3 regions of the Neorhizobium sp. T7_12 genome follow, and region 2 is predicted to be linked to each of the others. Evidence: predicted binding sites of a transcription regulator. Region 2 holds the regulator's gene; each other region holds the start of a gene.
The links. The regulator LexA, encoded in region 2, represses DNA repair genes until DNA is damaged. The targets are predictions, from matches to a motif close to TGTTCNNNNTGTGTTCNG.

Region 1 (9,949 bases), on a different contig from region 2:
CGGCAGCCTTTGCCTCGTCTTCAGCCGCAGCCTGCTCAGCCGGAGCTTCTTCCGAAGCAACCGGTTCTGCAGTAGCCGTCTCAGCCGGCGCAGCATCAGCCACGGCCTCTGCCGGGGCGGTTTCAGGCGCGGCCTCGGTCGAAGGGGTTTCTGCCGTTGTCTCGGCCGAAGCGTCGCTCGCATCGGCGTCATCGCCGTCGGAGGCTTCCGGCGCGTCTCCTGCCGACGCGGCTGCAGGAACAGCGCTCACGGAACCTGCATCCTGGCCCGCCAGGAATGCCTGCGCTTCTTCCGGCTTCACGGCGTCGGCACGATATCCGAGGCCCTTGAGGATTTCTTCCATATCGTCCGGCGTCGCGCCGAGAATGGAGAGCATTGCGGTCGTGGCCGTGAAGCGGCGGCCGTCATATGCCCCTTCCGGACGCGGCGTCGAGCCCGGCTTCCACTGCAGAAGCGGACGGATGAGATCGGCAAGCCGTTCCAGGATGTCGATCCGCACGGCACGCTTGCCGAGGAAGCGGAAACCCGCAAGCTTGTAGAACATCCGTTCGAACGTCGGATCGGCGACCACCGAAGTGCGCCCTGCGGCAAGCGCCGGGATGAGATCGCCGTAACCGGGCTTGTCGAGGCCGTCGTTCTTCAGCGCCCAGAGGAGCGTGATGAGCTCCGCCGGTGCGGGCTTCAGAAGCATCGGCATGAAGACGTGATAGGCGCCGAAACGGATGCCGTAGCGACGCATCGAGGCGCGCGCATCCTGATCGAGCGACTTCACGTCGTCCGCGACGTCACGCCTGAACAGCACGCCGAGACTTTCGACGAGCTGGAAGGCGAGCCCCTTGGCGAGGCCCTGCAGGTCTTCGGCGCGCGACAGATCGTCGAGCGGCTTCAGAACCGTGGCGATGTGATGGTTGACGAAGCGCTCGAGGCGGGCGAGCACATGTTCGCGGGCATTGCCGGTCAGCTGCTCGTCGGAGAGCAGGATGACGCGCGGCCGCATGACATGCTCGGTCGGCGCAAGACGGGCGATGGGCTCGCCGAGCCAGCGAACGGACCCGTCGGAGCCGACCGCCAGATCGCTGTTGCCGGAGGCATAAAGCCTCGCGGCCCGCGCCTCGAATTCGAGCGCCAGCGCTTTCTGAGCGGCACCCTGCACCGCCTTGGCGTCGGGCCCCTCGGTTCCCGAAACGGGCGTAAACCGGAAACCGGCCAATTGCCCGACGTGATGTCCCTCTACAAAGACATCGCCATTCACACTGATTTCAGCTTCCAGCATCGCATTCTCTCTCAGGCGCTTCATGAGCACAGATGTCCTGCGATCAACAAAGCGTTTCGTCAACCTTTCATGTAGCGCGTCCGATAACCTATCCTCTATTTCCCGTGTCTTTTCTTGCCAGTGTGTCGGATCGGCAAGCCAACCAGGGCGATTAGAGACGTAGGTCCAGGTCCGGATCTGCGCTATGCGGGCCGACAATGTGTCGATTTCACCATCGGTGCGGTCGGCGCGGCGGACCTGTTCCGCCATGAATTCTTCATTCACCGTCCCGAAGCGTACAAGATCGGAAAAAAGAGTCGAAATAAGGTCGGCGTGCTGCGCCGGCGCAATTCGTCGATAGTCCGGTAACGCGCAGGCCTCCCAGAGCTTCTCGACCCGCTGGGGAGTCGTCGCGATGTCCTTGATTTCGGGATAACGCGAAAGATAATCAAAGGCTTGGCTGTCCGTCGCGGGAAGCGCCCGTGTCAATCCTTGCAGCGTCGGCGACGCATCCAGACTTTCCCGCAGAGCCTTGAGCGACGAAAAATCGAGGGCCTTCGAGCGCCATTGCAGCACTTTGACATGATCGAAGTGGTGGCTTTCGATTCGCTCGACCAATTCGTCCTCGAAAGGCGCGACCTGCCCCGTCACGCCGAACGTCCCATCCCTCACATGCCGCCCGGCGCGGCCGGCGATCTGCGCCAGTTCTGCCGGATTGAGACTGCGGAACTGATAACCGTCGAATTTCCGGTCCTGGGCGAATGCCACGTGATCGACATCGAGATTGAGCCCCATGCCGATCGCATCCGTCGCAACGAGATATTCGACGTCGCCGGACTGGTAGAGGCCGACCTGGGCGTTGCGGGTACGCGGGCTGAGCGCACCCAGCACCACCGCCGCGCCGCCGCGCTGGCGGCGGATAAGCTCGGCGATCGCATACACCTCGTCGGCTGAAAACGCCACGATCGCGGACCGCTGCGGCAGGCGGGTAATCTTCTTCTGCCCAGAATAGAAGAGTTGCGAGAGCCTCGGCCGCTCGACGACGGTTATTCCCGGCAACAGCCTCTCAAGGATCGGCCGCATGGTCGCCGCCCCCAGAAGCAGCGTTTCATCACGGCCGCGCAGATGCAGGATGCGGTCGGTAAAGATATGGCCGCGTTCGAGATCCCCGGCGAGCTGTACCTCGTCGATTGCGACGAACGAGGCTTTCGTCTCGCGTGGCATGGCCTCGACGGTGCAGACGGAAAAGCGGGCATTCGGCGGAGTGATCTTTTCCTCGCCGGTGATAAGCGCCACCTGCGAGGCGCCGACCTTCTCGACAAGGCGCGTATAGACCTCGCGCGCCAGCAGCCGAAGCGGCAGGCCGATCACACCGGTGCCATGCGCCACCATGCGCTCGATGGCATAATGGGTCTTGCCGGTATTGGTGGGTCCGAGGACGGCGGTGACGCCGCGCCCGCTGAGCATCATGGGCTGGAAATTCAATGCCTGGTTCCGCGCATCACATACGGCTTGGGTCTCGCGCCTTCGCCCAAAACTAGAAGCCACGCAACACATGGCGATCTAGTCAGGCAAACGCAAGCCTGAAGAATAGTTTTGCGGCCGAAGAGTGATCGCTGGAGGCCGCAAATCAACGCTCGGCGATTCGAATTTTAAACGTAAAGGAACAGACGCGAACGAATCGGAGACGAATCGCAGACTCAAGAAGATTCAGCTTTTGTTCACCGCTATATATTGATGCGACTCCGGATTTCCCCACGACATCGTGAATCTGCATCAAGATTGGATGCATACAACTGCAGGACTCATCCCGAAGCTGCGCTTTCACGAAGAATCGGAAGAGTCAATGCATTGATATGGTTAATGTTTCATCAACCGATTCAGGCCGTTCCGCCCTCCTTCAAGCACGAAATTAAGATTCAGGCCAAAGGTGGAACGAATCGCCGACGAATCACAGACATCTCTATCTTCGCTATTTGTTCTCACAAGATATGGTAGGTCTCATCACGAGAGACCCGCAAGAAAATCGTCGCGGTAAAGACTTCGGAAGCGAATATGTTCAGGTGCCATTAACATTGGCTAACGCAGTTTAACCACACGTGAGAGCACACGTTTGCAAGCCGATGGAACAAAAATCACGGCGCTACGTTTCCTCGCCAAATCCATACTGGATTGTCTAGCGGAGTAGAAAATCATGCTCGGAACCGTGTTGCTCGTCATCCTCATCCTGCTACTCATTGGCGCGTTGCCGAATTGGGGCTATAGCCGAGGCTGGGGCTATGGTCCGTCGGGCGGATTGGGCCTTGTCGTGCTTATCATCATTATCCTGCTGCTGATGGGCAGGATCTAAAAGCGGCGTAGCCGTGTGTACCAAAGGGAAGGGAAACTGACATGATGAAGAAGATTCTGATTGCGGGCTGCATGATCGGCACGCTCGCCTCCTGTACTGCAACTGAACGCGGCACCGCAATCGGCGCCGGCACGGGTGCGGTTATCGGTGGCGCCGTGACGAATAGCTGGGGTGGCGCGGCGGTTGGCGCAGTTGCGGGCGGCCTTGTCGGCGCTGCGATCGGCCAGTCCTCGGAACGCCGCGGCTACTGCATCTATCGCGACCGTTACGGCCGTCGTTACGAGGCCCGTTGCCGCTAATCGCGAGCAACAATCCAGTCCCTCAGGACCGGCGCCCGAGCAATCGGCGCCGGTTTTGTTTTTGCCTGAGAGGCCGTCGGCATTAACCCTTGGCCAAAGCCGGAACGAATCGCCGACGAATCGGCGACATCACCCGTTTCGCGGTTTGTTCACCGCAATATATCGTGCAAAAACAATTTGTTAACCATAGAGATCGACCGTTTCGGCGCACCACCATGCGCCGAAACCCGCTCAAAGGTTAATGGCGGAAATCAGCTCGCGAAGAACTGGCCGCCATTCGCCGTCAGCGTCGAACCAGTGATGAAGCCGGCGTCGTCGGAGGCGAGGAATACGACGCAACGGGCAATCTCTTCCGGTTCGCCGAGGCGTCCGACCGGGATCAGCGGAATGATCCGCTCGTTCAGCACCTTTTCCGGCACCGCCCGCACCATTTCGGTGGCGATGTAGCCAGGGCAGATGGCGTTGACGGTGATGTTCTTTGAAGCACCTTCCTGGGCCAGCGCCTTGGTGAAGCCGAGATCGCCGGCCTTGGCTGCCGAATAGTTCACTTGGCCCATCTGGCCCTTCTGGCCGTTGATCGACGAGATGTTGACGACCCGGCCGAACCCGCGGTCGCGCATGCCGTTCCAGATGGGATGCGTCATGTTGAAGAGGCCGGTCAGGTTGGTGCCGACCACCTCGTTCCACTGTTCAGGCGTCATCTTGTGAAACATGCCGTCGCGGGTGATGCCCGCATTGTTGACCAGCACCTCGATCGGGCCGAGCTCGGCCTCCACTTTCGCTATTCCGTCGACGCAGGCCTGATAGCTGGAGACATCCCACTTGAACACCGGAATGCCGGTCTCGTCGTGGAAGGCTTTCGCCTTTTCCTCGTTGCCCGCAAAATTTGCCGCGACGCGATAACCTGCCGCCTTCAACGCGACGGAGATGGCTGCCCCGATCCCACGCGTTCCTCCCGAAACCAATGCAACCCTGCTCATGCGGTCTTCCCCTTTTGAGTTGTGATCCGGTCCTTCTATGTGACCGGATACTTACCTAGTTTGACATGCTTCCGTCGGGGAGATAGGCCCGCCGCGAAGTTTTGCAACGCCGGCGGGATTATCCACAATCATCCTATCGCGTCACATGGCTTCGAGGCACATGGCGACGCCCATGCCGCCGCCGATGCAGAGCGTTGCGAGTGCCTTCTTTGCGTTGCGGCGCTTCATCTCGAAAAGAAGCGTGTTGAGGATGCGGGCACCCGATGCGCCGATCGGATGGCCGATCGCGATCGCCCCGCCGTTGACGTTGACGAGCGACGGATCGAAGCCGAGATCCTTGGTGACGGCACAGGACTGGGCCGCGAACGCCTCGTTGGCCTCGATGAGCTCCAGATCGGCGACGCGCCAGCCGGCCTTTTCGAGCGCCTTGCGCGAGGCCGGGATCGGACCCGTTCCCATGATCTGCGGATCGACGCCGGCAGTCGCCCAGGAGACGATACGGGCCATCGGCGTGATGCCGCGGCGGGCGGCTTCGGCTTCTGTCATCAGCACGGCAGCCGCCGCACCGTCGTTGAGGCCGGATGCGTTGCCCGCCGTGACGGTGCCTTCCTTGTCGAAGGCCGGCCGCAGCTTGGCCATCGAATCGAGCGTCGCGCCGGCACGGATGTATTCGTCGTTCTCGACGGTCACGTCACCCTTCCGCGTCTGGATGATATAGGGGATGATCTCGTCCTTGAAGCGGCCGGCGTTCTGCGCGGCTTCCGCCTTGTTCTGGGAAGAGACCGCAAACTGGTCCTGCTCCTCGCGGGAGAGCTGCCACTGGCGGGCGATGTTCTCCGCCGTGATGCCCATGTGGTAGCCGTAGAACGCGTCGGTCAGGCCGTCCTTGATCATCGTGTCGATCATCTTGAAATCGCCCATCTTCACGCCGCCGCGAAGGTGCGCGCAATGCGGCGCCATGGACATCGATTCCTGGCCGCCGGCAACGATGATCTTGGCGTCGCCAAGCGCGATCTGCTGCATGCCGAGGGCTACGGCGCGCAGGCCCGAGCCGCAGAGCTGGTTGATGCCCCAGGCGGTGGCTTCCTGCGGCACGCCGGCCTTCATCGCCGCCTGGCGGGCCGGATTCTGGCCCTCGCCCGCCGGCAGGACCTGGCCGAGGATGACCTCGTCCACCTCAGCCGCCTCGACGCCGGCGCGCGCCAGCGCACCCTTGATCGCCGCCGCACCCAGTTCATGCGCCGGGACATTGGCGAAGCCGCCATTGAAGGAGCCGACCGCCGTACGGCCAGCGGCTGCGATCACGATGGATGGATTGGACATGGACGTTTCCTCTTATCCGTTATTTGCCTGCGAGACTGGCAAAGCTTGAGCCGAGAGTCAAACGGCAGCCGAACGTCGCTGCCAACCCGTCGGGCGTTTCGAAAATGCCCGTTAGATTTCACGGGTTTGCTGCGCAACAAACCCGTCGCCGCGCCGCACAAATCGTTTGTAAGTCCTCGTCATTTAGGCTTACATTCCTGTCGGGAGAAGCATGGCAGTCGATAATGACCAAACCATATTGACGGGAGCAGGAGGCAATCATGGCAAAGACCGAAGGCGAAATCATAATCAAGAAATATGCCAACAGGCGCCTCTACAACACGGGCACCAGCACCTATGTGACGCTGGAAGACCTGGCGAAGATGGTGAAGAAGGGCGAGGAATTCACCGTTCAGGACGCCAAGAGCGGCGACGATATTACCCATTCGGTTCTGACGCAGATCATCTTCGAGCAGGAATCGAAGACCGGCAACACGCTGCTGCCGATTTCCTTCCTGCGGCAGCTGATTTCCTACTACGGCGACCAGATGCAGATGGTGGTCCCGACCTTCCTCGAACACTCGATGAAGGCTTTTACCGACCAGCAGGTTCAGATGCGCGAACAGATGACGCGCGCCTTCGGCGATACGCCGCTCAGCAAGAACCTGCAGATGCCGATCCAGATGATGGAAGAACAGGTGCGCCGCAACACGGACATGTTCCGCCAGGCCATGCAGATGTTCTCGCCGTTTGCGGGGCAGCCCCAGGCGCCTGCCGCCAAGAAGACCGACGCCAAGGATATCGACGAGTTGAAGGAACAGCTCCGCAACCTGCAGAGCCGCCTCGATAATCTCTGACCTGAAGGGCGCCTAGAGCCCGATTGACACGTCGCGGCCGGCCGAGCGGATTGCTACCGCAAAGCCGCCGATGACGTCGACGAAGGTGATCGTCATCAGGATGAAGAAGATCTGCGTCGCGGCATCCCGCACCAGCAGGAATTCGACCAGATAGGCGATGAAGACCAGCATCGACAGCATGTGGTTGATCAGCGAACCGCGGCCGTTGCGGCTTGCTTTGAGGATTTCCACGAACAGGAAGACCAGCGAGATGACGATGATGACGTCACCAAGCGTCATGGTCCAGACGGCACCTGAGAGCATCTGAAGCGAGCTGATGACGTTGCCGAGTGACGCGACCCCGCCGCCGCCCAGAATGCCGAGCATGCCCAGGTTATAGAGAATGAACGGGATGATCATCAGCGGCAATGCGGCAAGCATGGTCTCGAACTCCAGTCGATATGGCCGGACTGTACGTGCTTGCCTTGCTTTCGCAAGTCTTCGGCGCGGCAAAACAAGTCTTCGCGCAACAAAAAAGGCCGGCAGAGCCGACCTTTGATGCAATAGAACGAAAACGCTTATGCGCTTTCCTTCGGCGTCAGAACCTGACGGCCGCGATACATGCCGGTCTTCAGATCGACATGGTGCGGACGGCGCAGTTCGCCGGAGTTCTTGTCTTCGATATAGGTCGGAGCCTTGAGTGCGTCTGCGGAGCGGCGCATACCGCGCTTCGACGGGCTCGTTTTTCTCTTCGGTACAGCCATTTTCGTTACTCCACTTGCGTGCAAAACATAATCCCCGGCCGGAACTGAGGCCGATTGGACATGTCTCGATCTCGGAAATTTGGGCGGCTTATACATGCCCTACCGGGCTTTGACCAGTCCCTGCCCGGATTTTTTGAGAAATATGCGACTTAAGCCTCGTCCTCCGGGACGACCCAGGTTTCGGCAAGTGCGGCCTCCTGCCACTTGAGCCATGCCGGATGAGATTTCATTGCCGACATATAGGCAAGCGTCTCCGCGTCACTCGTCAGATCGTAGACGTCGAAACGGCTGACGACAGGCGCAAACATCGCATCCGCTCCGGAAAATTCGCCGAACAGGAAAGGCCCGCCGGATTTCGCCCGCAGTTCGCGCCAGATCGTCTCGATGCGAGCAACGTCGTCCATCACTCCGTCGGCAAGTTCGATCCTGCCCTTCGGCCGGCGCATGTTCATCGGGCAGGCATTGCGCAGCGCCCGGAAGCCGGAAATCATTTCCATCGAGACGGAGCGCGCGACCGCGCGGTCGGCGGCAGCTTCCGGCCAGACGCCCTTCTCCGGGAAAAGCTCGGCGGCATATTCGATGATCGCAAGCGATTCCCACACCCGGATGTCTCCCTGGTGCAGCACCGGCACCTTACCGGTCGGCGAGATCGGCTTGTATTTCGGATTGCCGGCGGGAAAATCGAACGGGATCAGCACCTCTTCGAAGGCAATGCCGGCCGCCGTCAGCGCGATCCAGGGACGAAAGGACCACGAGGAGTAATTCTTGTTACCGATATAAAGGGTAAGCTTTTCCATGAGGCCACATCTCCGGTTGGTTCACTCAGCCTCATAGTCGCCTTGGCCGGACGCGACCAATGAAATCGATAAACCTCACCCATAAATGCATTTGATGTAGTCGCCGGATCCGCGCGCCCGGCGCTCGACGACACCGGCCAGCCGCTGCACGCCGCGGCTCGGCCTGCTTGCGACGCGGGTGATCGGATTGGGAAGCGCCACGGCCAGAAGCGCCGCCTGCCGGGGGCTCAGTTTCGAAGCCGGCACCTTGAAATGATATTGCGCGGCCGCCTCCGCCCCATAGATGCCAGGCCCCCACTCGGCGATGTTCAGATAGATCTCCATCATCCGCCACTTCGACAGGACGAGGTCTGCGCCCAGTGCCAGGGGCAGTTCCATGCCTTTGCGGATGAAGGAGCGGCCGTTCCACAGGAACAGGTTCTTGGCGGTCTGCATCGGGATGGTGCTCGCGCCGCGCGTCGCCTCGCCATCGAGCGCATCCTCGACCACGCCGCGCATCTGGTTCCAGTCGACGCCGCCATGGAAGCAGAACTGGCCGTCCTCGGACATCATCACCGATCGGACGAGGTTGGGCGAAATCTCTTCGAGGTTTACCCAGCGCCGGTCGTATCCACGAAACAGCGCGAGTTCCGACAGCATCAGCGTCGAGACCGGACGAGTGAACGGCAGCGCGTAAACGAAAATCAACAGATAAGGCAGCACCACCAGCGCGATCGCGATCTGCACGATCCGGCGGATCAGATTGCCGGACACCCGGCGCCGTCTCCACCCGGCCCTCACGGGCTCCTCCTCCTGCAACTGCTGTTCGGGTGTGATGTCCAATATCGCACTCGTCCCTCGTTTTGAGTTTCATAACCGTTCAACGTGGCCAAGGCGAGTCTGGCGCCGAAAACTTCGCACGTCCTGGTGAATCGCCGTTGCCAGCCAACACTCGGCATGCCAAACAGCGGCCATGACGGACGCGAAAACGGCATTCGAAACACGCCTGCGGCAGAGCGCCGCCGAGACGGGAGCCCTGCTTTCGTCTCTCCTGTCCGATACCCCTCTTTCCGACGAGACAACCCGCCCGGCGTATCTGATGGCCGCCATGCGGCATGGGTCGCTGAACGGCGGGAAGCGGCTGAGGCCCTTTCTCGTGCGCGAGACCGCGGCGCTGCTTGGCGGGCCGGCAGAGGCAGCGCTTCGGGTCGGAGTGGCGCTCGAATGCCTGCATTGTTATTCGCTGATCCACGACGACCTGCCGGCAATGGACAACGACGACCTGCGCCGCGGCCAGCCAACCGTGCACAAGGCCTTCGACGAAGCGACCGCCATCCTTGCGGGCGACAGTCTGCTGACCTACGCCTTCGACATCGTCGCCGCACCGGAG
Region 2 (9,949 bases):
GGCCGATATAGAGGTGACAGAAACCACCGATGAAGCCCATGCCGTAGAGCTGGCCGGCCTTTTCCTCGAAACGACGGATCATCAGCATTTCACGATAGGCGTGAAGATCCTGATCCTTGCCGAAATCCGGGGTGTTCTTGCCCGTAAACTCCTTGGCGGAGGCTTTCGAGGCCGATTTGATTGCAGACTTTGCCGCTGGTTTGCGGCCGGATACAGACGCGGTCTTGGTCGGCGCCATTCATCCCTCCCTTTGAGTTCTGCGTTGAGAGCGAGATTACGCCCTGACGTGTATCGCCAGATTCCCACTCTGGTGTCGGGGCGTACCATAGGCAAGAAAAGCTGCCCCAGCAATGCCATAAATGCATGGCTCACATTCCGCGCAACCTATTGAATAGGTTACAGAAATGTAAAATTAACCGAAATCGGGTTAATTTAGAAGTAGTTGTTGAAGATGACGATTTCGTCGCCGCGGGAAATATTCAGCTGATAGCGGGCGATCTCGTCCAGCATGTCCTTGTCGAGCGAACCGTCGCTCATCAGTTGAACCTGCCGCTCCAGCGTTTCGCGCCGGGCGGTCAGCTTGGCGAGTTCGCCCGCGCGGGCCTGCCGCTGACGTTCGAATTCCTCCGTGGCGATCAGACCGAGGTCGCCATGGATGGAATGATAACCGAAGTAGGACAGAAACGCGACTGTGATGGCGGGAAGGACAAAACGGCCGAATTTTCTTTTCTTATGATGCTTTGTCCACATGCCGCTCTAACGCCTTGTCACGCTTACGGGATCTCAAATCAGATCCGAAACAGAGCTTCAAATTCGCAGAACTTGCTTAAGCAATCGTTGACCAGAATCATGACGCGAAAAAGCCCGCGCTTTTGGCGCGGGCTTTCATGGCAAATATCGGATCGAAAAGCCTTAGGCTTTCAGGATGCCGCGGCCGGCATAAACGGCCTGCGGGCCCAGCATTTCCTCGATGCGGATGAGCTGGTTGTATTTGGCCAGCCGATCGGAACGCGACAGCGAGCCGGTCTTGATCTGTCCGCAATTGGTGGCGACGGCAAGATCGGCGATGGTCGAATCTTCCGTTTCGCCCGAACGGTGCGACATGACGGCGGTATAGCTCGCCTTGTGTGCCGTCTCGACCGCATCGAGCGTTTCCGACAGCGAGCCGATCTGGTTGACCTTGACGAGGATGGAGTTGGCGACACCCATCTTGATGCCGTCGCGCAGGCGCGCCGAGTTGGTGACGAACAGGTCGTCGCCGACGAGCTGGCACTTGGCGCCGATCTTGTCGGTCAGGTACTTCCAGCCGGCCCAATCGTCTTCGGCCATGCCGTCTTCGATTGAAATGATCGGGTACTTGGCTGCAAGCTCGGCCAGGTAATCGGCCATGGCTTCCGGCTCGAGCGTGCGGCCCTCACCTTCCATTTCGTACTTGCCGTTCTTGAAGAATTCGGTCGAGGCGCAATCGAGCGCCAGGCAAACGTCGTCGCCAGGCGTGTAACCGGCCTTCTCGACCGATTTCATGATGAAGTCGAGGGCCTCCGACGCGCTCTTCAGGCCCGGTGCGAAACCGCCTTCGTCGCCGACATTGGTATTGTGACCCTGGGCCGCCAGTTCCTTCTTGAGGACGTGGAAGATCTCCGAGCCCATGCGCACGGCGTCCTTCAGCGTATCGGCGCCGACCGGCATGACCATGAATTCCTGGAAGTCGATCGGGTTGTCGGCATGCGCGCCGCCGTTGATGATGTTCATCATCGGCACCGGCAGGACATGGGCGTTGGGGCCGCCGACATAACGGTAGAGCGGCAGGCCCGACGTTTCGGCGGCAGCCTTGGCGACGGCGAGCGAGACGCCGAGGATGGCATTGGCGCCGAGGCGCGACTTGTTCGGCGTGCCGTCGAGCGCGATCATCGTCTTGTCGATATGGATCTGGCTTTCGGCATCGAAACCGCCGATCGCATCGAAGATCTCGGTGTTGACGGCTTCGACCGCCTTTTCGACGCCCTTGCCGTGATAGCGCTTGCCGCCGTCACGCAGTTCAACGGCTTCATGGGCGCCGGTGGAGGCGCCCGACGGAACGGCCGCGCGGCCCATCGAACCGTCTTCCAGATAGACATCGACCTCGACGGTCGGATTGCCGCGGCTGTCGAGAATTTCGCGGGCGATGATATCGGTGATGGCGGTCAAGGGTCTCTCCCTGGGTTTGGACTTGACGTCACGAGGTCACTGAAAATGTCTCATAATCAATGACACGAAAATTACAATCGAAGCAGTTTGCGCGCTTTTTGTGGGCGGGCTCAAGCCGCCTTGGCGATGGCATCGAGCGCGAGCAGCTTTTCGAGCAGCCGTGGCATGTCCTTCAGATGCACCATGTTGGGGCCGTCCGAGGGCGCGTTGTCCGGATCCTCGTGGGTTTCCAGAAAGACGCCGGCGACACCGACCGCGACGGCTGCGCGCGCCAGCACCGGCACCATGGTGCGGTCGCCGCCGGTCGAAGCGCCCTGCCCGCCCGGCTGCTGCACCGAATGCGTCGCATCAAAGATGACCGGAGCGCCGAGCGACGCCATGATCGGCAGCGAGCGCATGTCGGAGACCAGCGTGTTGTAGCCGAAGGAAGCACCGCGCTCGCAGAGCAGCACGTTCGGATTGCCGCTCTGGGTGAACTTGGCAAGCACGTTCTTCATGTCCCAGGGCGCCAGGAACTGGCCCTTCTTGACGTTGATGACGCGGCCGGTCCTGGCGGCTGCGACAAGCAGGTCCGTCTGGCGGGAGAGGAAAGCCGGGATCTGCAGGATGTCTACCGTTTCCGCCACGACGGTGCATTGCTCTTCCGTGTGAATGTCGGTCAGGACCGGAAAGCCGAACTCCTTCTTGAGGTCGGCAAAGATTTCCATGGCGGTTTCGAGCCCTATGCCGCGCTTGCCGGAAATCGACGTGCGGTTGGCCTTGTCGTAGGAGGATTTGTAGACGAGGCCGATACCGAGCTTGCCGCAGAGTTCCTTCAGCGCGCCTGCCATCATGAAGGCGTGGTCGCGGCTTTCCATCTGGCAGGGACCGGCGATCAGCGACAGTTTTGCGTCCTGCGCGAAAACCACCTTGCCGTCTCCCTCGCCGACGGAGACGCTGGAATTTGCGGTAACTTCCATGAACCTATTCCTCGAAGCCGAACAAAACACCCTGGCCGGGCGCCGCCGAGACGAGAACACGGCCCTCCCGGCGGACGAATGCGACGTCATTAGCAGCAAGGGTGATCTCTGTCACGGCAAGATCGGCCGTCTTGAAGATGATCACCCGGCCGCGCAGCCCCTCGGCACCCGGCGTCGGCGGCAGGGCGAATTCCGCCTCGAGTTCGTGATCCTGCAGGATGCGAATGTGGGCATTTGCCGCCGCAAGCTCGAGCGAAGCAGCCTCTGGCTTGGCCTTCGTCATCAGCACCTGCTCGGCCAGGGGTGCGAAATCGGAGGGCGCCGATGCCGACAGGATGATCTTGCTCAGCCCCATGACCGCATTGGAATGGTGCTCCAGTTCGCCGCGATCGGCCGGCAGGGGATTGATCCGCTGGCAGGAAAACATCAGGAAGTCGGGCGCCCGGTCATCACCGGCAAAAGCCAGCCGGAAGCTCGCCTGGGTTTCGGAACCGTCGGCCAAGGTCATCCCGCGGGAAAATTCCAGCACGTCGCCTGCCGAGACGCCGCGCATCTTGAAACGCGCGTGATCGGCCATCGCGTCGCGCGTGGCGACAACGAGCGCCGAGAAGCCCTGCCTGTCGCGTCCCTTGCGGAAGGCCAGATCGCGTGCGGTAAAAACGTTGCCACGTTTGGCGGCAGCGCTTGCATGACGGCGATTGGCAAGAGCCAGCGGCTCCAGGTAGCTGCCATCCGAGAAGAACACGCAAGCATTGGCTGTGCCGAAAGGATGAAAAGCGTCGGGCGCAACTGTAAAACCAAGCTTCGTGAGCCGGGAACGCGCAGCGGTAAGTCCCGCCACCGGCAGCACGAGATGATCGATTGGTCTTGCATTCACGCGAGGGCCCCCGGAATTGGAATCGCAAAGCTACTTTGGCAGCGGGCTCGCGCCGCGCAAGTGGTGTGGCTCGAGATATCTGGCACGCATCTATGAAGAAAAAATCATCATACTTCACAGAAATTTAGGGACTTGCAGAACACATATGGAACATATAGTGTCCGTTCTGGATTTGTTTCCGACTCTGAGGGTGCCAAAAGATGCTCACGCGCAAACAACAGGAATTGCTTCTGTTCATTCACGAACGCATGAAGGAATCCGGCATCCCGCCGTCATTCGATGAAATGAAGGATGCTCTCGACCTCGCGTCCAAGTCCGGCATCCACCGCCTGATCACCGCGCTCGAGGAGCGCGGCTTCATCCGCCGCCTGCCGAACCGGGCCCGGGCGCTCGAAGTCATCAAGCTGCCGGAAGCCTACTCGCCGAGCATGCAGCCACGGCGCGGTTTTTCGCCCAGCGTCATCGAGGGCAGCCTCGGCAAACCGCAGCCGGTCGCGGCGCCTCAGAAACCCGCCGCCAACGACGATTCACCGAACGCCACCACCGTTCCGGTCATGGGCCGCATCGCTGCCGGCGTGCCGATCTCGGCGATCCAGAACAACACGCATGACATCGCCGTGCCTGCCGAGATGCTCGGTTCCGGCGAACATTATGCGCTCGAGGTCAAGGGCGATTCGATGATCGAGGCCGGCATTCTCGACGGCGATACCGTGATCATCCGCAACAGCAATACGGCCAATCCGGGCGACATCGTCGTGGCGCTGGTGGACGACGAGGAAGCGACGCTGAAGCGCTTCCGCCGCCGCGGTGCCTCCATCGCCCTCGAAGCCGCCAACCCAGCCTATGAGACCCGCATCTTTGGGCCGGACCGGGTGAAGATCCAGGGCAAGCTCGTCGGCCTCATCCGCCGGTATCACTGATCATCTGCCGGAGCGGTTCCGGCAATGAACTATCGAAACCCTGGCTTCGCCAATCATAGTGGCGGTGCCGGCTCCAGGGACGATCTGCGCCCGCCATGGCGGCACGGATCTGCCAGCGCCGAATGTCGGTCGCGCCGTTGAGGGAGATCTCCAGGGCACCCGTCTTGCGAAGCGTGGCACCGTTGATCATCAGGGCGCCGGACCGGCATTGGTCGAAGCGGGCACGCGGCGCAATGACAAGACTGGCGGCGTCGCAGGCGGCACCCGCATAACGGCCGTCCTCGACAACGATAACGATGCCCTTGCCCGTGCTTGCCGCACACCAGGCCGTCGGCTTGCAGGTGAAGCGGCCGGCAGGCGCCTGTTTTATCCTCGACTTTGCCGTTTCGAGTTGCTGCGGGGTCAGTTCGGGGCGCTCTTTGGTTCTCTCGCCGGGCGGCTTGTCGCCGGGCGGCTTGTCGTCGGGTGGCTTGTCCCTGGATGGCGACATTTCAGGCTTGGTCGGATCGCCGAGCAGAAGCGCCCTTTTCCATTGGCCGTAGACGAAGTCGGGCGGGCGGGCGCGATTGGTGGCGACCCCTTCTCCGTCTAGAAGTGCTACCATCGCCCCGTCTTCCGAGATCAGGATATCCGGCAGGGACATCGACCGCTCCTGCCAGGAAAGCAGTAGAGCGGTCACCAACAGCGGCAGGCCTATCAGCCTCAGTCTCGTCCTCATGAGCGTCAGCAGCAGGAAACCTGCCGTCGAGACAGCTAGGAACCAGGGATGCTGTCGCCCTATGCCGACATCGCCGCCCCAGGCGGCGACGTGTTTGGCGATGGCGATCACCCACTCCAGGCCGAGGCCCATGAGCTTCATGAAGGGCGCATCGAGGCCGAACGGCATCAGCAGCATGCCGGCCAGCCCCGCCGGCATGACCACGAAGGAGATGATCGGCATGGCGGCGAGATTGGCGGCAAGGCCGTAGGTGGCGATACGGTGGAAATGCTCGACCGAAAACATGGCGGTCGAGATGCCGCCGATCAGCGACGTCACGAAGATGCCGGCCGCGAAATTCCAGGATGCCAGCACCGGCGTCACCACGGGGTGATGGAGTGGCAGAGGTTCGGGATCGCGGCGTTCTGCCCTGTGTTTCCAGAGTGCGTAGCCGGCGACCAGGGCGGCGGTGGCGGCAAACGACATCTGGAAGCTCGGCCCCAATATTTCCGAGGGCGACATGGCGATGATGACCAGGGCGGACAGCGCGACATTGCGCAGGCTGATCGATGGCCGATCGAAAAGCACCGCGACGAGCATGATCGCCATCATGATATAGGCCCGCTCGGCGGAAACGCCGAAACCGGAGATCAGGTAATAGGCCGTCGCCATCATCAGCGCGCCGAGTGCTGCGATCTTCTTGACCGGATAGGCCTGCGCGAAGCCCGTGAAGACGGAAAGCACCGTGCGCACGCCGACAAAGAAGATGCCGGCGGCGAGCGCCATGTTCAGCCCCGAAATGGCGACGATATGGGCGAGGCCCGACAGTCGCAACGCCTCGGTGGTGTCTTCGGAAATTGCCCGGCGCTCGTCGGTGACGATCGCCGCGGCAAAGGCGCCGGGATCTCCGGGCACGGTCACCCGGATATGGGTTGCGATTGCGCTGCGCAGATCGAAAAGCCGGGTTTCGACCTCCGCAATCCAGCTCCGGGTTGATTGGACAGCAGCCTGCTTTTTCGGCGCTCCATAGAAAAATCCGACCGCACCGATGCCGTCGAAATAGGAAGAAAAGGCAAAGTCGTTGAGGCCCGGCAAGGCGGGTCCGGACGGGGGTGAAATGCGAGCGCGGCCGCTGATCGTCTCGCCGGTTTGGGCCGGCTCATGGCGGGACCTTGCGAGCAGCGATACACGCTGCGGTGGGCGCCTGACTTGCGGATTGGAGGTCCGCTCGATGCGGACGATATAACGCCATCGCCCTTGGGCGTCGATCTCCCTGCGCTCGACCACGCCGGCAAGCTCGGTGGTCACCGGCGTATCGAGAATGACGGTGGGCCGCCTCCAGGTCTCGAACTGCGCCAGCATCATGCCTGCGAGAAAGAGTGCGAGAGCGAGCGGCAACAGGTGCGTGGCACCGGACCGGTAGCGCGAGACGACAACAAAGATCGCGCAGACGCAAAAAAGAAGGAAATACGGCCAGAAAGCCGGGGTCTGCGGCAGCACAAACCAACAGGCGGCCCCTGCCCCGACGATAACGGGCAGAAAAAGGAAGCCATGGCCATAGACCGTCTCCTCTTCCAGCATGACCGGGAGACGGCGCCGCAGCCGGTCGAGGCGTCGGATCGTCGAGCGGCGAACGGACCCGTCTGACGTGTGAACCGGCGGGCTGCGTTCGATCGCGGGAAAAAGCTCGGCTAGGTCCCGGACCTTGACCGAGTCGGATGCTCCTCCGTTTATGCGGAGATCCGGCGGCCGGGATATCAGCTTCCCTGCCTCGGCATGCGTCGGAAATGCATCTTCCTCCGGCATGAAACGCTCTGTTCGCCCAACCGCCAGACATGCGGCAATGCAACCTGCGCGCTTCCTCCCCGGCCGTCAACCAACGGTTAAATATCGGGAATTCCGAGGCGCGAAAAAGGCCTGCAACAGGAAGTTGGACATCCAAGCAAAAGCCGCTGCCCAATATTTTTTCGCGCTGCACAAAATGCCGTCACGACAGCTTGGCATCAGCTTTCGGATCATATAGCTAAACTGTGGACGCTTAATTCTTGTGGCGCTTTTTGGGCGCCATGCCGCCAAAAGGTTGGAGGATCAGCATGACGGATACAAGCGCAAATCTGGTAATCGGTGACAGAAAAGTCGATCTGCCGGTCAAGTCGGGCACCATCGGTCCGGACGTGGTCGATATCGGCGCTCTTTACAAACACACCGGCACCTTCACCTACGACCCGGGCTTCACCTCGACGGCGTCTTGCGAATCCAAGATCACCTATATCGACGGCGACGCGGGCATCCTGCTGCATCGCGGTTATCCGATCGAACAGCTGGCCGAGCATGGCGACTTCCTGGAAACCTGCTATCTGCTGCTTTACGGGGAACTGCCGACCGCTGCGCAGAAGAAGGACTTCGACTATCGCGTGACCCATCACACGATGGTGCATGAGCAGATGAGCCGCTTCTTCACCGGCTTCCGCCGCGACGCCCATCCGATGGCCGTCATGTGCGGTTGCGTCGGGGCTCTGTCCGCCTTCTATCATGACTCGACCGACATCACCGACCCGCACCAGCGCATGGTCGCTTCGCTGCGCATGATCGCCAAGATGCCGACGCTTGCCGCAATGGCCTATAAGTACCATATCGGCCAACCCTTCGTTTATCCGCAGAACAACCTGGACTATGCGTCGAACTTCCTGCGCATGTGCTTTGCCGTTCCGTGCGAAGAGTATGTGGTCAACCCGGTGCTGTCGCGCGCCATGGACCGCATCTTCATCCTGCATGCCGACCACGAGCAGAACGCTTCGACCTCGACGGTCCGCCTCGCCGGTTCCTCGGGCGCCAACCCGTTCGCCTGCATCGCGGCCGGCATTGCCTGCCTCTGGGGCCCGGCCCACGGCGGCGCCAACGAAGCAGCGCTCAACATGCTGACGGAAATCGGCTCGGTCGACAAAATCCCGGAATACATCGCCCGCGCCAAGGACAAGAACGATCCGTTCCGCCTGATGGGCTTCGGTCACCGCGTCTACAAGAACTACGATCCGCGCGCCAAGATCATGCAGAAGACCACGCATGAAGTGCTCGGCGAACTCGGCCACAAGGACGATCCGCTCCTGCAGGTCGCGATGGAACTCGAGCGCATCGCGCTCACCGACGAGTATTTCATCGAGAAGAAACTCTACCCGAATATCGACTTCTATTCGGGTATCACGCTGAAGGCGATGGGCTTCCCCACCACCATGTTCACCGTGCTCTTTGCTCTCGCCCGTACCGTCGGCTGGATCGCCCAGTGGGCCGAAATGATCGAAGATCCGCAGCAGCGCATCGGCCGCCCGCGTCAGCTCTATACCGGTGAAGCGCAGCGGGACTACATCCCGGTTTCCAAGCGTTAATCCGCAAGCGACACCCAACAAAAAAACCCGGTCAGAGACGACCGGGTTTTTTTGTGTCCAGAACCTGAAGAACGATGCCGGCGGCCGCTTCGCCCGGCGGCACGGGCACCTGCAGGCGCTCCCAGGTGAGGTCGAAGCCCTCCAGCATGGCGCGCCTTTGCATCGTATCGGCCGAAAGCCGCTCGGCCCAGCGGCAGAGGCTTGCCGGCCGCACCACCTCGTTGACGTATTCCGGCACGACGACATAATCGGCGATCAGGTTCGGCAGGGCGCCGGACCAGGTCTTGATGCGTTTTGCGAGCATGGTGATCAGCCAGTCGGCCTTGTAGGCCGAAACCACCGGGATTCCGGCCAGGCCGAGTTCGAGGATCACCGTTCCGGAGGCTGCAAGTGCTGCATCGGCCTCGGCAAAGGCCGCCCATTTGCCGTCCGCATCGGCGGTGATCTCAAGCTTGATCTCGAAACCGGCGGCGATCTCGCGCACCAGCTTTTCCTGCCGTGGAACCGTCGGCAGCACGAATCGGGTCGGCCCGTTGCGCGCAACGAACTCGCGGGCCGCCTCGCCGAAGATCGGCAGCAGCACCTTGATCTCCGCCGAACGGGAGCCCGGCAGAAGCATGATCGTCTTTTCTTCCCCCGGCTCCTTCACCGGGCGCCCGGCCCGGATGCCGCGGACCTTGAGGAGCGACGGGTCGGCTGTCAGACGGTGACCGACGAAGGTGGTTTCCGGCCCGCCGAGACGCTTCATGGCCTCAGGCTCGAACGGCAGCACAGCCAGGACATGGTCGACATAGGGAAGCATCGCCTTGGCGCGATATTCCTTCCACGCCCAGACGCTCGGGCAGACGTAGTTGACGACCGGCAGGTCCGGCAGCGCAGCGCGCACCTTCTTGGCGACCCGATGGGTGAAATCGGGGCTGTCGATG
Region 3 (9,949 bases), on a different contig from region 2:
GGGGATGGCGATTGCGACTGGGGGGAGGAAGCGGAGGGACAGGACGAAGAACCGCGCTTCCGCCGTGATACGGTTCTTGAACCGGGCGATCACATAAGCCGCTGGCACTCCGAGGACGGCACCGAGCAGCACGGCGCTCGAGCAGATGATCAGAGAATTGGTGAGCGCCCGTGCAACCGAGCGGCGGTTCAGGACATAGCTCATATTGTCCCAGACCGGTTGGAAGACCAGTTTCGGCGTCGAAACCAGGAGATCTGCATTGGTCTTGAAGGCGTTGAGCAAGGTCCATAGCAGCGGCAGCACGACCAAGGCGGCGGCAAAAAGGAGCAAAAGCTTGAGCAGGAGGGTCGAGAGCTTCATCGATTGAGCCTCTTCCAGGTGAAGGTGAAGGTGACGATAGTCAGCACCATCATGATGACGGCCATGGATGAGGCGTAGGAGATCTTGCCCGCTTCGATGAAGCCTTGGGAATAGGCGTACATGTCGAGAGTCTCGGTGGAGATGCCGGGACCACCGCGCGTCATGACATAAACCAGATCAAAGGAGCGCAGGCTTTCGATTGCCTTGACAAGCAGCAGGCTGATCAGCGGCGCCTTCAGCATCGGCAGGGTGACAAAACGGTGAATCTCGAAGCGGGTCGCCCGGTCGATCCGTGCAGCTTCAAGCGGCTGCGGCGGCAGGGATTCGAGAAGCTTCAGGATGATGACCGCGAAGAACAGACCCCATTGCCAGACATCGACGAAGGCGACGGCGAGAAGTGCGCCAAGCGGGGTCGAGAGAATGTCCGGCGTGATACCGGTGAGTTCCCTGACCGGCCAGGTCAGCGCGCCATAGAGCGGGTGAAAGGCGAACTTCCAGACAAAAGCAGCGCAGACGCGGGGCAGAAGGACCGGAATGATGAAGAGCACGCAGAGGATGTTGCGCATGCGCGGGCTCGCTGCCTCGAACATCGCAATCCCAATGGCGAGCCCCGTCACCATGGTCGCAGTCACGCTGATGATCTCCCACTTGAAGGAGACCCAGAGCGCATTGAGGAAGCGGGCGTCCGAAAACAGCGCGAGGTAATTGGCGAACCAGACATAGTCTGCATTGGGGGCCGAAAGGGTGCGATTTTGGAGCGATATGTTGATCGCGTAGATCGTCGGCACGAGCGCGAGCACGATCAGGATACCCAATGTGGGTCCCAGAAAAACGTAGGGCAGCGAGCGGCCGCGGCGCATGGCAAATCCTCGGATGGGAAAAGGGGCGCGTCAACAGACGCGCCCGCTAGAGGGCTCAGGAAGTGTCAGAGCTTGGCGGCGAAGGCTTCAAGTTCGGTCAGCGTCGCCTTGATGTCGGTGCGGCTGCCGGTGATCAGTTCTTCCAGCATGATGCCCCACTGGTTACCCAGTTCCTGCCAGCGCGGATCCTGCCAGAAGGTGACAGTGGTTTTCTCGCCTGTCGCAGCCATGGCGTCGGCAAGGTTCTGGCCGAAGGTCTTGGCATATTCCGGGCTCTGATAGGTGCTGGTGCGCGTCAGTTCGCCCGGCTGCCCTGCGGCGAGGCGACGGGCCTCCTGCTCCTTGGACGTGGCCCAGGCGACAAAGAGACCGGCGCAGGCCTTTTCCTTATCCGTCGCGTTTGCCTTGGACGCGATGGCAAAACCATGGGCGTAGCCGCCACCCGGCAGTGGCGAGGGCGGTACGGAGAAGGCGACCTTGTCGGCGACCTGGCTCTGCGCCTTGTCGACGGACATGCCGCCGAGCGGGGCGGATTCGATGATGATTGCCACCTTGCCGGAGCGGAAAGCGCCGGTGGATTCGTCCCAGGAACCGGTCTGCGTGCCAGGTGCCGAATACTTGAAGAGCTCGAGATAGGTCTTGGTCGCTTTCAAGGCGGCATCCGAGTTGAAGGACGGCTTGCCGTCCTTGAACCACTCACCGCCATTGGCCTTAAAGAAGGGCATCCAGCGCCACACGTTAGCGCCTGAGCCACGTTGGCCGCGCAGGGCGGTTCCGTAGACGCCGTTCGCCGGGTCATGCAGCTTCTGTACGGCCGCGAGATATTCGTCCCACGTCTTTGGTGGCGCAATGCCGGCCTTTTTCAGGAGATCGGTGCGGTAGACCATCAGGTCGCCGCCGCCCTGCACCGGCGCAAACCACTGCTTGCCATTATAGGTGGCTGCAGCCCGCATGCCGGCATCGAAGTCGTTGTAGTCATATTCGGCCGGGTAAAAGCCCCCGAGGGGGACGATCCAGCCGGACGAGGCAAAAAGTGCGAGGTTAGCTTCATCGACGTAGTAAACGTCAAAGCTGCCAACGGTCGAGGCGTCGGCCTGCGACTTTGCGCGGCGGTCATTTTCGTTGAGATAGCTGATCTCGAAGCCCGCGCCCGAGAGCTCTTCGAACTCGTCCACATAGTCCTCGAGAAGTGTGAGACCGTCACGCGGCTGTGCCAGGACGCGCACGTCGTCGGTGCATTGTGCGGCGGCAAGAGCATTGGATGCGGCAAGCATGGCGATGACCGCGCAACCGGCACGGAGAGCATTGAGTGTCATGATTTCCTCCCTCAGATGGTAAACTCCCTTACCATCGACAGGGGGCATTTTTGCGCAGGCTATCAGCGCGAACTAGTTTGTCTTCGTCGCAGAACTAGTATTATTTTGACATCTGTGCGCAACAACATGAGTCTGTGAATGCCTATTGCATCAGATTTTCCGCAGTCGATCTCCGAAACCTTCACTGCCACGCGCGAGCAGATCGTCCTGCCAGGAGGCGCCTCCTATCTGATCCGGCGGGACGACTATCCCAATCCGATCTGCATCTGGAACTATCATCCGGAATGGGAGATCCATTTCATCCCGGGTGCGAGTGGCTTCGCCTACGTCGGTGACTATATTGGCCCCTTTCGGCCGGGACACCTCATGCTCACGGGCACCAATCTGCCGCATAATTGGATTACACCCGGCGCACCGGAGATCCCCGGCCGCGACCTGGTCCTACAATTCGACGCGGATGCCCTGATTGGCGTCCGTGCGATCTGTCCCGAGTTTGACGTGCTCCATCGACTGAAGCCACTCGCTCAGCGCGGGATTGAGGTTTTGGGTCCAGAGGCCTTCGCCATCGGGGCCAAGATCCTTGAACTGCACGCCGTCGGCCACCGGGGCGGACTAGGGCTCTTTCTGGAAATTCTGCAGGACATCGAGGCTGCATCGCCGAAGCGCCTGCTTGCGAGCGAACACTTTCTCTCAGTCTATAATCAGGTGTCGGACCGCAGGCACCGTCGGATCGACCAGGCGATACAGATCCTGCAATCGAATCCCGGCGCGCAGATGCACGAGGTGGCGGAACAGGTCGGTTTCGAGCCCTCTGCCTTCTCGCGCGCCTTTCGGCGTCTCACAGGCATGAACTTCTCCGACTACAGCCGTTCGGTCCGCGTCTGGCGAGCCCGCACACTGCTTGCGGAGACAGAGACAACGATCACCGACGTCTGTTTCGAGGCCGGCTTCAACAACCTGTCCAACTTCAATCGCTACTTCCGGATGGAAACGGGCCTCACACCTCGAGCCTATCGCAAGGCCGCGCGCATCAGAGCGAAGTCGGTTATCGCTGGCTCGCTAAAACAAGCCTAAGCCGTGAGAAGAAAGTCATGTACCGACGAGCTGAAGGAAGTGCAGCCATGGCGCGACGTGTCTTGGAGCGGTAGAACCGCTACTTTCTCGACGCGCGAGATCAGGCAACGAAAACCTGAGGGAAAAATAACCAGGGCTAACTCGCCGGCCACATCGTCACTGGCGAGTTAGCCATTCCTGATGATGCTCTTCGACCGGCCGAGCGCACGCCTACGTCCCTCCCTGAACGCGCACTTTCCTCTACCGCAGGCCGTCCCGTCTGTTCATCGAAGATCGGCATCGTGTCCACAAATCATCTGTAACATGGGGATTCCGCCATCAGCTGTCCCTCCTCAGCAAGGGAGTGGAATCGGAGAAGAAGCACAGACGGTTGTGTCTTCCTGTGTTAAAGTCCCCCGCGGTCGCGGGCCGTCTAGGCAAGCTTTGCAAGCGTAGCTGAGGCGATGCCACGCGGCTTAGCTGCCGTGCCTACCTCTGGCCCCATGATCAAGCTCCATTGACATGGTCATTCTCGATCTGAAAAACTTTTATGATGGTAGAGCAGTTCGGGTCGCCTTCGTCGAGAAGCTGTACCGGCGAGATCCAGCCGACTGCAACGCTCACGGCCGTAGCGACCGCCCAACCGGGTTCTTCGCCGGCGCGTTGCAAAAGCCGCGGTCCATGTGACTCGACGCACTGGCGAGATTGCTGGATTGCGGCTACGGGAGCATTGGCGCGTTCCAGATGCGCGCTTATCTCAGCCTGAAGAGGATCGATGACAAAAAGAGCGAACAGCCAGGCTGCGATATCCGAGATCATCAAAAAACCTATCACTGGTTCGGCAAACATGTCGGAAACGGTCCGACATCACGAAAGCGCCGAAGACTTCGCCAGAGGGGCCCGGACCAAGGGTCGTTGTTAAAATAGATAGTGTTCGCTAGCGTTCAAGGCTCGCCGGTCGACGACCAGTATGGCAACGCCTTTCGTATGTTCGGTTGGCGGCGGTGGCCTTCCTCCCAACGCCCGCCAACTCGCCACTGGCCTTAGGTGAGCCTAATGCATGCACGGAATACATGGCGGCCATGATTTGCTCGCTTGCTCTCGGCACCCCATATACTCTGAGACTATCCAGGTGAGTTTCAAGTATGATGCCGTTCCGTCGCCGCCAGTGGCTGAGCGACGGCGTGCGCGAAGGAGACAGCATGGAAGAAATTGCCAAAACCCTTGTAGAAATGGATCCCGTCGAGCGGTTCCAACTGCTTGACACCGTCACCGACGCGCTGAGGCAAGCTGCTGGTCAAGCCGAAGAACAGGGCGACACTTGCTTCGCCGCCAATTCGAGATGTCTGGCGGGTTCGATCGTAGGATGCGCTAATGATCCGGAAGGAGAAAACCTAGCGGCCGCCGAGCTTTTGCTGAGGCAGGGCGTCATGCTCCTGCACTTATATTCGAACAGGTCGAACGCGCGGTCCGTGCTTCATTAGGTCAATCCGCGAACTGTGCGAGCAGAGCTCCGGGAACCGAGTACATTTCCCTCGGTTTGGAGGCGATGAAACCGATCCGACCGCACCAGCCCATCCATCCGTGCGCAACCAAACCGATGACTTCCAAGACGACACCGGCGTGACAGACGAGATCATCGTCGTGGTTCAGGCTCAGTCGGCACGTGTCTAACGTAAACTCCGAAGAAGCGCGGTGATGCCCATGCAGGCCGATTTGTTTAAGGAGCAGGCGCCCTTTTTTCCCGCCGGCTTCCGTTACTTGCCAGATGTGGTTCCTGCGGGGATGCAGGCCGACCTGGTGCGCCTTATCAAGGAAATGCCGCTGAAGCCCTTCGATTTCCATGGCTACGAAGGCAAGCGGCGCGTTGCCTCCTTCGGTTGGAAGTTTGATTTCGATACGCAGCGCCTTCGTCAGACTGAAGCGATACCCGACGATCTGCTGCCAGTCCGCGACATCGCTGCCCATTTCGCCGGCATTCGGCCTGACAGTTTGCAGCAGGTATTGGTGACGGAATATGAGCCTGGCGCGCCGATCGGCTGGCACAGGGACAAAGCGGCCTTCGCCCGTGTTGTCGGCCTGTCGCTTCTATCTAGCTGTAGGTTCAGGCTGAGACGGCGAGCTGGTAGCAAATGGGAACGTTTTTCTATATCAGCGGAACCCGGCTCGGCCTATCTGCTGTCAGGGCCAAGCAGGAATGAATGGGAGCATTCCATCCCGCCTGTCGATCGGCTGCGCTACTCGATCACCTTTCGTGAGCTCAGGTGACGCCCTTGCCAGCGAGCGGGAGTGCCATAACAACTTGCCGCCCGCTATCTGAGCGGGTTCTCAGCGCAATTTCGTTTGCGGTTTCGCAAACCGCACGCCATCCCCCCGTCGTCTTCGGAGATGAATTCCACTCCGGCATTCTTGAAGGCGATACGTATCACTCCTAGCGTCGAGGCATGCCTGGACCAGCCTCCCTCCCGATCCTCACATCCAGCGTCGGCTTCAGCTGGAGCGCGCTTTCGGGTCCAACGCCCAACCTCCTGGTTGGACAAGACTGGCGGTCTAAAGCGCCAGCCTTAGCTGCGGTTCCGCAGACGGTGCTTGCCGCTCCAGCGAGGACAGGGTGACGCCGAGCAGACGTATCCCTTTTTTCAGTGGGAAAATCGGCGTGAGAAGCAGGCCGATCAGATCCTGAAAATCAGTGATCGCCGACAGGGGTGCAGGGACCGTCTTGCTGCGGGTGACTTGGGTAAAGTCGGCATATTTGACCTTTAGCGTCACCGTCTTGGCGCCAATGTCATTGGCCTCGCAGTAACCCCACACTTTTTCGATCAGCGGCTGAAGCCCTTCGCGGGCAGGCTCAAAGGCGTGGAGGTCTTGCGAGAATGTGTCTTCCGCGCCGACGGATTTGCGCACCCGATCCGGCTTGACCTGGCGATTGTCGATACCGCGGGCGATGCCATGGAAATACGGTCCTGACTTGCCGAAATGCTCCACCAGGAACTCAAGCGTCTTCTCTTTCAGATCCGCGCCCGTTTCGATTCTGAGCCGATGCATCTTTTCGGCCGTTGCCGGTCCGACACCATGGAATTTATTGACCGGGAGGACTTCAACGAAGGCCGGCCCGTTCCTCGGCGTGATGACTGCCTGTCCATTGGGCTTGTTGAGGTCGCTCGCCATCTTGGCGAGGAACTTGTTGTAGGAAATCCCGGCCGAGGCGTTGAGGCCGGTGACCAGCTTGATCCTGGCGCGGATCTCCAACGCAATCTCGGTGGCGATCTCCATGCCCTTGAGGTTTTCGGTAACGTCGAGATAAGCCTCGTCGAGCGAAAGCGGCTCGATGAGGGGCGTGTATTCGGCGAAGATTTCGCGGATCTGCTGCGACACAGCCTTGTAGACGTCGAAGCGCGGAGGCACGAAAATCAGCTCGGGACATTTGCGCTTGGCAGTCACAGATGGCATTGCCGAGTGAACGCTGAACTTTCGTGCCTCATAGCTTGCCGCTGCCACTACACCGCGGGCGGCCGAGCCACCGACGGCAATCGGTTTGTTACGTAGGTCCGGATTATCGCGCTGCTCGACCGAGGCATAAAAGGCATCCATGTCCACATGTATAATTTTCCGGACCGGGGTTGAGTTCATCTCGTCCATGGCGGCTTTAGGATCACGATAGATCGGCCCTGGAATTCGAGTCGAAACAAAAAGAGAACATAGCAGGCTTACGTGCGATATCAACCGAATTCGACGGCGTCTTCTCACTGCGATCGAAACCAGCCGCCACCGAAGGCATTCACATCCTGTGGAAATCAACATCGGGAGACACCCAATGGCGGACGACAGCACTACGACAATCCGGGCCACTTTCGAAACACGCGAAGCAGCCGATCTTGCCGTCGAACATCTGGTTCAGCAGCACGGCATATCGAGGCCGGACATCTTTATTCAGTCGGCAACCGACCGCAATTCCGTCGGCTCGGCGCCGTCGGGCGGCGATGTCTCCCATGAAGAGGGCGCCCGTCGCGACGTGCCTCTCGAAGGCGAGATCGAGGTCTCGGTGGATATCGCATCCAGCCAAGTCACCGCCGTCGAGCGCAGTCTTGGAGACGCCGGTGCGCTCCGTGTGTCGAGCCGCTGAGCATGGGCGACAATCTCTCAAAATACCGTGCCAAGCGTGATTTCAAGAAGACCAGCGAGCCGAGAAGCGAGGCGCAGGTCAAGCCGTCGGACCGCCGGCGGTGCGTTATCCGGAGGCACGACGCCACACGGCTCCATTATGATCTGAGGCTCGAACTTGACGGAGTTGTTTAAGTCCAGGGCAGTAACCAAAGGGCCGTCGCTTGATACCCACGACAAGCGACTGGCAGTCGAGGTCGAAGATCACGCGCTCGACTAACCTTGTTTCATTTGCAGTTTTCCGCGTAGGCTTCTACTCGTTTGAAAATCTCAACCGTGAGAATTCTCCAGGCTTGAAGGCCGGTAACCATTTCAGATCAGCCTAGTGAACCGGTAAGGCCATAACGCTACTTCAACTGGAATATTACCGGCTGGGTTTACGACAATGTCCGGTTGATCCAGTCCGCCATGAATTGCCGGGTTTTAGCAGCCAGCCGGGTCGGTAGCCGTTCGAAGCCATGAGGGCCTTCGGGCACGACAAGGAGGTCCGACCTGCCGGCTTGGCGTTGCCAGCGGTCATGCATGCGGATGGTATCCTCTACTATGGGATCAAGCGCTCCCGCAATGAATAGGGCAGGGGGCATTGCTGACAGATCCGCGAAAACTGGCGAAAGGTCCGCGTCGGACGCTAAATTGGCGGTCAATCTGTCGAGGTTCCTCTCAGCCGATTTGGGCTCGATGATCAGACTGCCCTTCGCTGTCCTGAGGCTTTTCGATCCGCCCAGGTCGAAGGCTCCGCACAACGAGACAAATCCGGCTACCTCTTCGAGCGAGCGATGTCTGGCGAGGCGGGTCAGCGCACACGCGGCAAGGTGTGCACCAGAAGATTCGCCTTCGATGATCAGCTGATGCGTTTGGAAGTCCGCAACATGATCCAGGGCCCACCCGGTGATGGCGACGGCGTCCTCTATCGTCCGCTCAAGATCGTCATCCACCGCAAGATGAAAATCGCCGCTGGCGACGGTGACGCCGCACGATTTCGCCATCCGCATGTTCCAGCCATCGTCGAGCCGGGAATTGCCCAAGACCCACGCCCCACCGTGAAAGTGCAGGAGAAGAGCTTTGACTATCGGTCGAGGTCGGAGAATGCGGATCATCGTCTGATGGTTACCGACCGGCAGCTCGATAGTCTCGATCGATATGTCCGGCCATCGACTTCCAGGCAGGAGACGCTGGCCAATCCCGATAACGCTGTCAATCAGCCTGGCGTTCAGCCGTCTGCCCGCGTGGTAACGCGGCATCCATGACAGGACACGGTTGAGACGCCGTGCGCTGGCAAAGTCGCCTGGGTTGAAAATGTCGGCAGGGTCGATCTTCATGGTATTACTCGGGCGGCGGCGCCGCAGACCGCAGGCGACACATCTGTCGATCAACACCGATGACGTGCCTGGGGAAGGGACACTGCCCAATCATGGCAGGCTCCCCCAGAGAGCCGGCAAACCAATTCAGCCCGCCAAAGTTCCGCGTGCCATGCGCATTCTTCCATTCACATCTCAGATGCTTGCTCCTTTCCCTCTGCTTCATGCTGCTCCCAAGAAACGAGCGTTGATGTTTCCCTCAGAGCCTGAGCAGCCGTATCCGGTGTAGGTGAGGTTTGATCCAGCGGGAAATGCCAGCGAAGTTCCGGTCTTGCTGCCGTCAGATCGACGTGCGCCCGTAGCAAACAGCCTGCCCGTTCCTTCCTCGCCCCCGCCCCCAGGAACAATATTACCCGTTCCCGGTTGGAGCTCCGATGACTGCGATGGTTCGCGGTGAAGCCGATTTCAATTCGGGAGGATCCTATGACTGAGACTGGTACGGGCCAGGGCGGCCAGGCCGCTTCGTCCTCGAGTTACGCCGCGGCTAAGGGAGATCGATTGGCTGGCAACGCTGCCGCCGTTGAGCCCTCGGGTGCAGCCGACGACTTGCGGCAGACGCTTTCGGAAGACGTGCAAACAATCAAGGAAGTTGCCCAGGATCAAATTTCAAGCGTCAGCGACAAGGCAAAGGACGCTGCTGCCGACCAGAAGAATTTCCTTGCGAAGCAACTTGCTGGGGTCGCCGCTGCCCTTGAAAAGGTCGGAGGTGAACTCCAGACAGGCGATCAGGCGGATATCGGCCGGATGACCAGAGGCATTGGCTCGAGTATCCAGCGGTTCGCGAACGATATCCAAGACCGAAAGATGAGCGAAGTCGCCGGCATGGCAGAAGACTTCGGGC

Region 1: C5J26_RS22610 (helicase-related protein) is a predicted target of LexA. The motif match lies at 2,800-2,817, and genes of this name have one in related genera.
Region 3: dinB (DNA polymerase IV) is a predicted target of LexA. The motif match lies at 7,271-7,288, and genes of this name have one in related genera.

Annotation. Positions count from the first base shown of each region.
Region 1 covers NZ_PVBK01000012.1:100,591-110,539, reverse strand. Annotated here, with positions in the region: gene C5J26_RS22610 (helicase-related protein) at 1-2,722, opposite strand, end outside; gene C5J26_RS22605 (DUF3309 family protein) at 3,447-3,602, shown strand; gene C5J26_RS22600 (YMGG-like glycine zipper-containing protein) at 3,644-3,901, shown strand; gene C5J26_RS22595 (beta-ketoacyl-ACP reductase) at 4,153-4,881, opposite strand; gene C5J26_RS22590 (acetyl-CoA C-acetyltransferase) at 5,023-6,204, opposite strand; gene phaR (polyhydroxyalkanoate synthesis repressor PhaR) at 6,465-7,040, shown strand; gene C5J26_RS22580 (hypothetical protein) at 7,053-7,460, opposite strand; gene rpmF (50S ribosomal protein L32) at 7,598-7,783, opposite strand; gene C5J26_RS22570 (glutathione S-transferase family protein) at 7,933-8,580, opposite strand; gene mtgA (monofunctional biosynthetic peptidoglycan transglycosylase) at 8,656-9,402, opposite strand; gene C5J26_RS22560 (polyprenyl synthetase family protein) at 9,533-9,949, shown strand, end outside.
Region 2 covers NZ_PVBK01000002.1:401,425-411,373, reverse strand. Annotated here, with positions in the region: gene pdhA (pyruvate dehydrogenase (acetyl-transferring) E1 component subunit alpha) at 1-238, opposite strand, end outside; gene C5J26_RS07980 (septum formation initiator family protein) at 433-750, opposite strand; gene eno (phosphopyruvate hydratase) at 913-2,187, opposite strand; gene kdsA (3-deoxy-8-phosphooctulonate synthase) at 2,298-3,146, opposite strand; gene C5J26_RS07965 (VOC family protein) at 3,151-4,023, opposite strand; gene lexA (transcriptional repressor LexA) at 4,224-4,943, shown strand; gene C5J26_RS07955 (ComEC/Rec2 family competence protein) at 4,924-7,446, opposite strand; gene gltA (citrate synthase) at 7,734-9,023, shown strand; gene lpxB (lipid-A-disaccharide synthase) at 9,055-9,949, opposite strand, start outside.
Region 3 covers NZ_PVBK01000011.1:5,590-15,538, reverse strand. Annotated here, with positions in the region: gene C5J26_RS21370 (carbohydrate ABC transporter permease) at 1-360, opposite strand, end outside; gene C5J26_RS21365 (carbohydrate ABC transporter permease) at 357-1,220, opposite strand; gene C5J26_RS21360 (sugar ABC transporter substrate-binding protein) at 1,286-2,536, opposite strand; gene C5J26_RS21355 (AraC family transcriptional regulator) at 2,675-3,610, shown strand; gene C5J26_RS21350 (hypothetical protein) at 4,097-4,438, opposite strand; gene C5J26_RS21345 (hypothetical protein) at 4,735-5,073, shown strand; gene C5J26_RS21340 (alpha-ketoglutarate-dependent dioxygenase AlkB) at 5,294-5,857, shown strand; gene dinB (DNA polymerase IV) at 6,140-7,228, opposite strand; gene C5J26_RS21330 (hypothetical protein) at 7,404-7,712, shown strand; partial or broken gene C5J26_RS21325 (DNA polymerase ligase N-terminal domain-containing protein) at 7,715-7,967, shown strand; gene C5J26_RS21320 (alpha/beta hydrolase) at 8,128-9,069, opposite strand; gene C5J26_RS21315 (nutrient deprivation-induced protein) at 9,607-9,949, shown strand, end outside.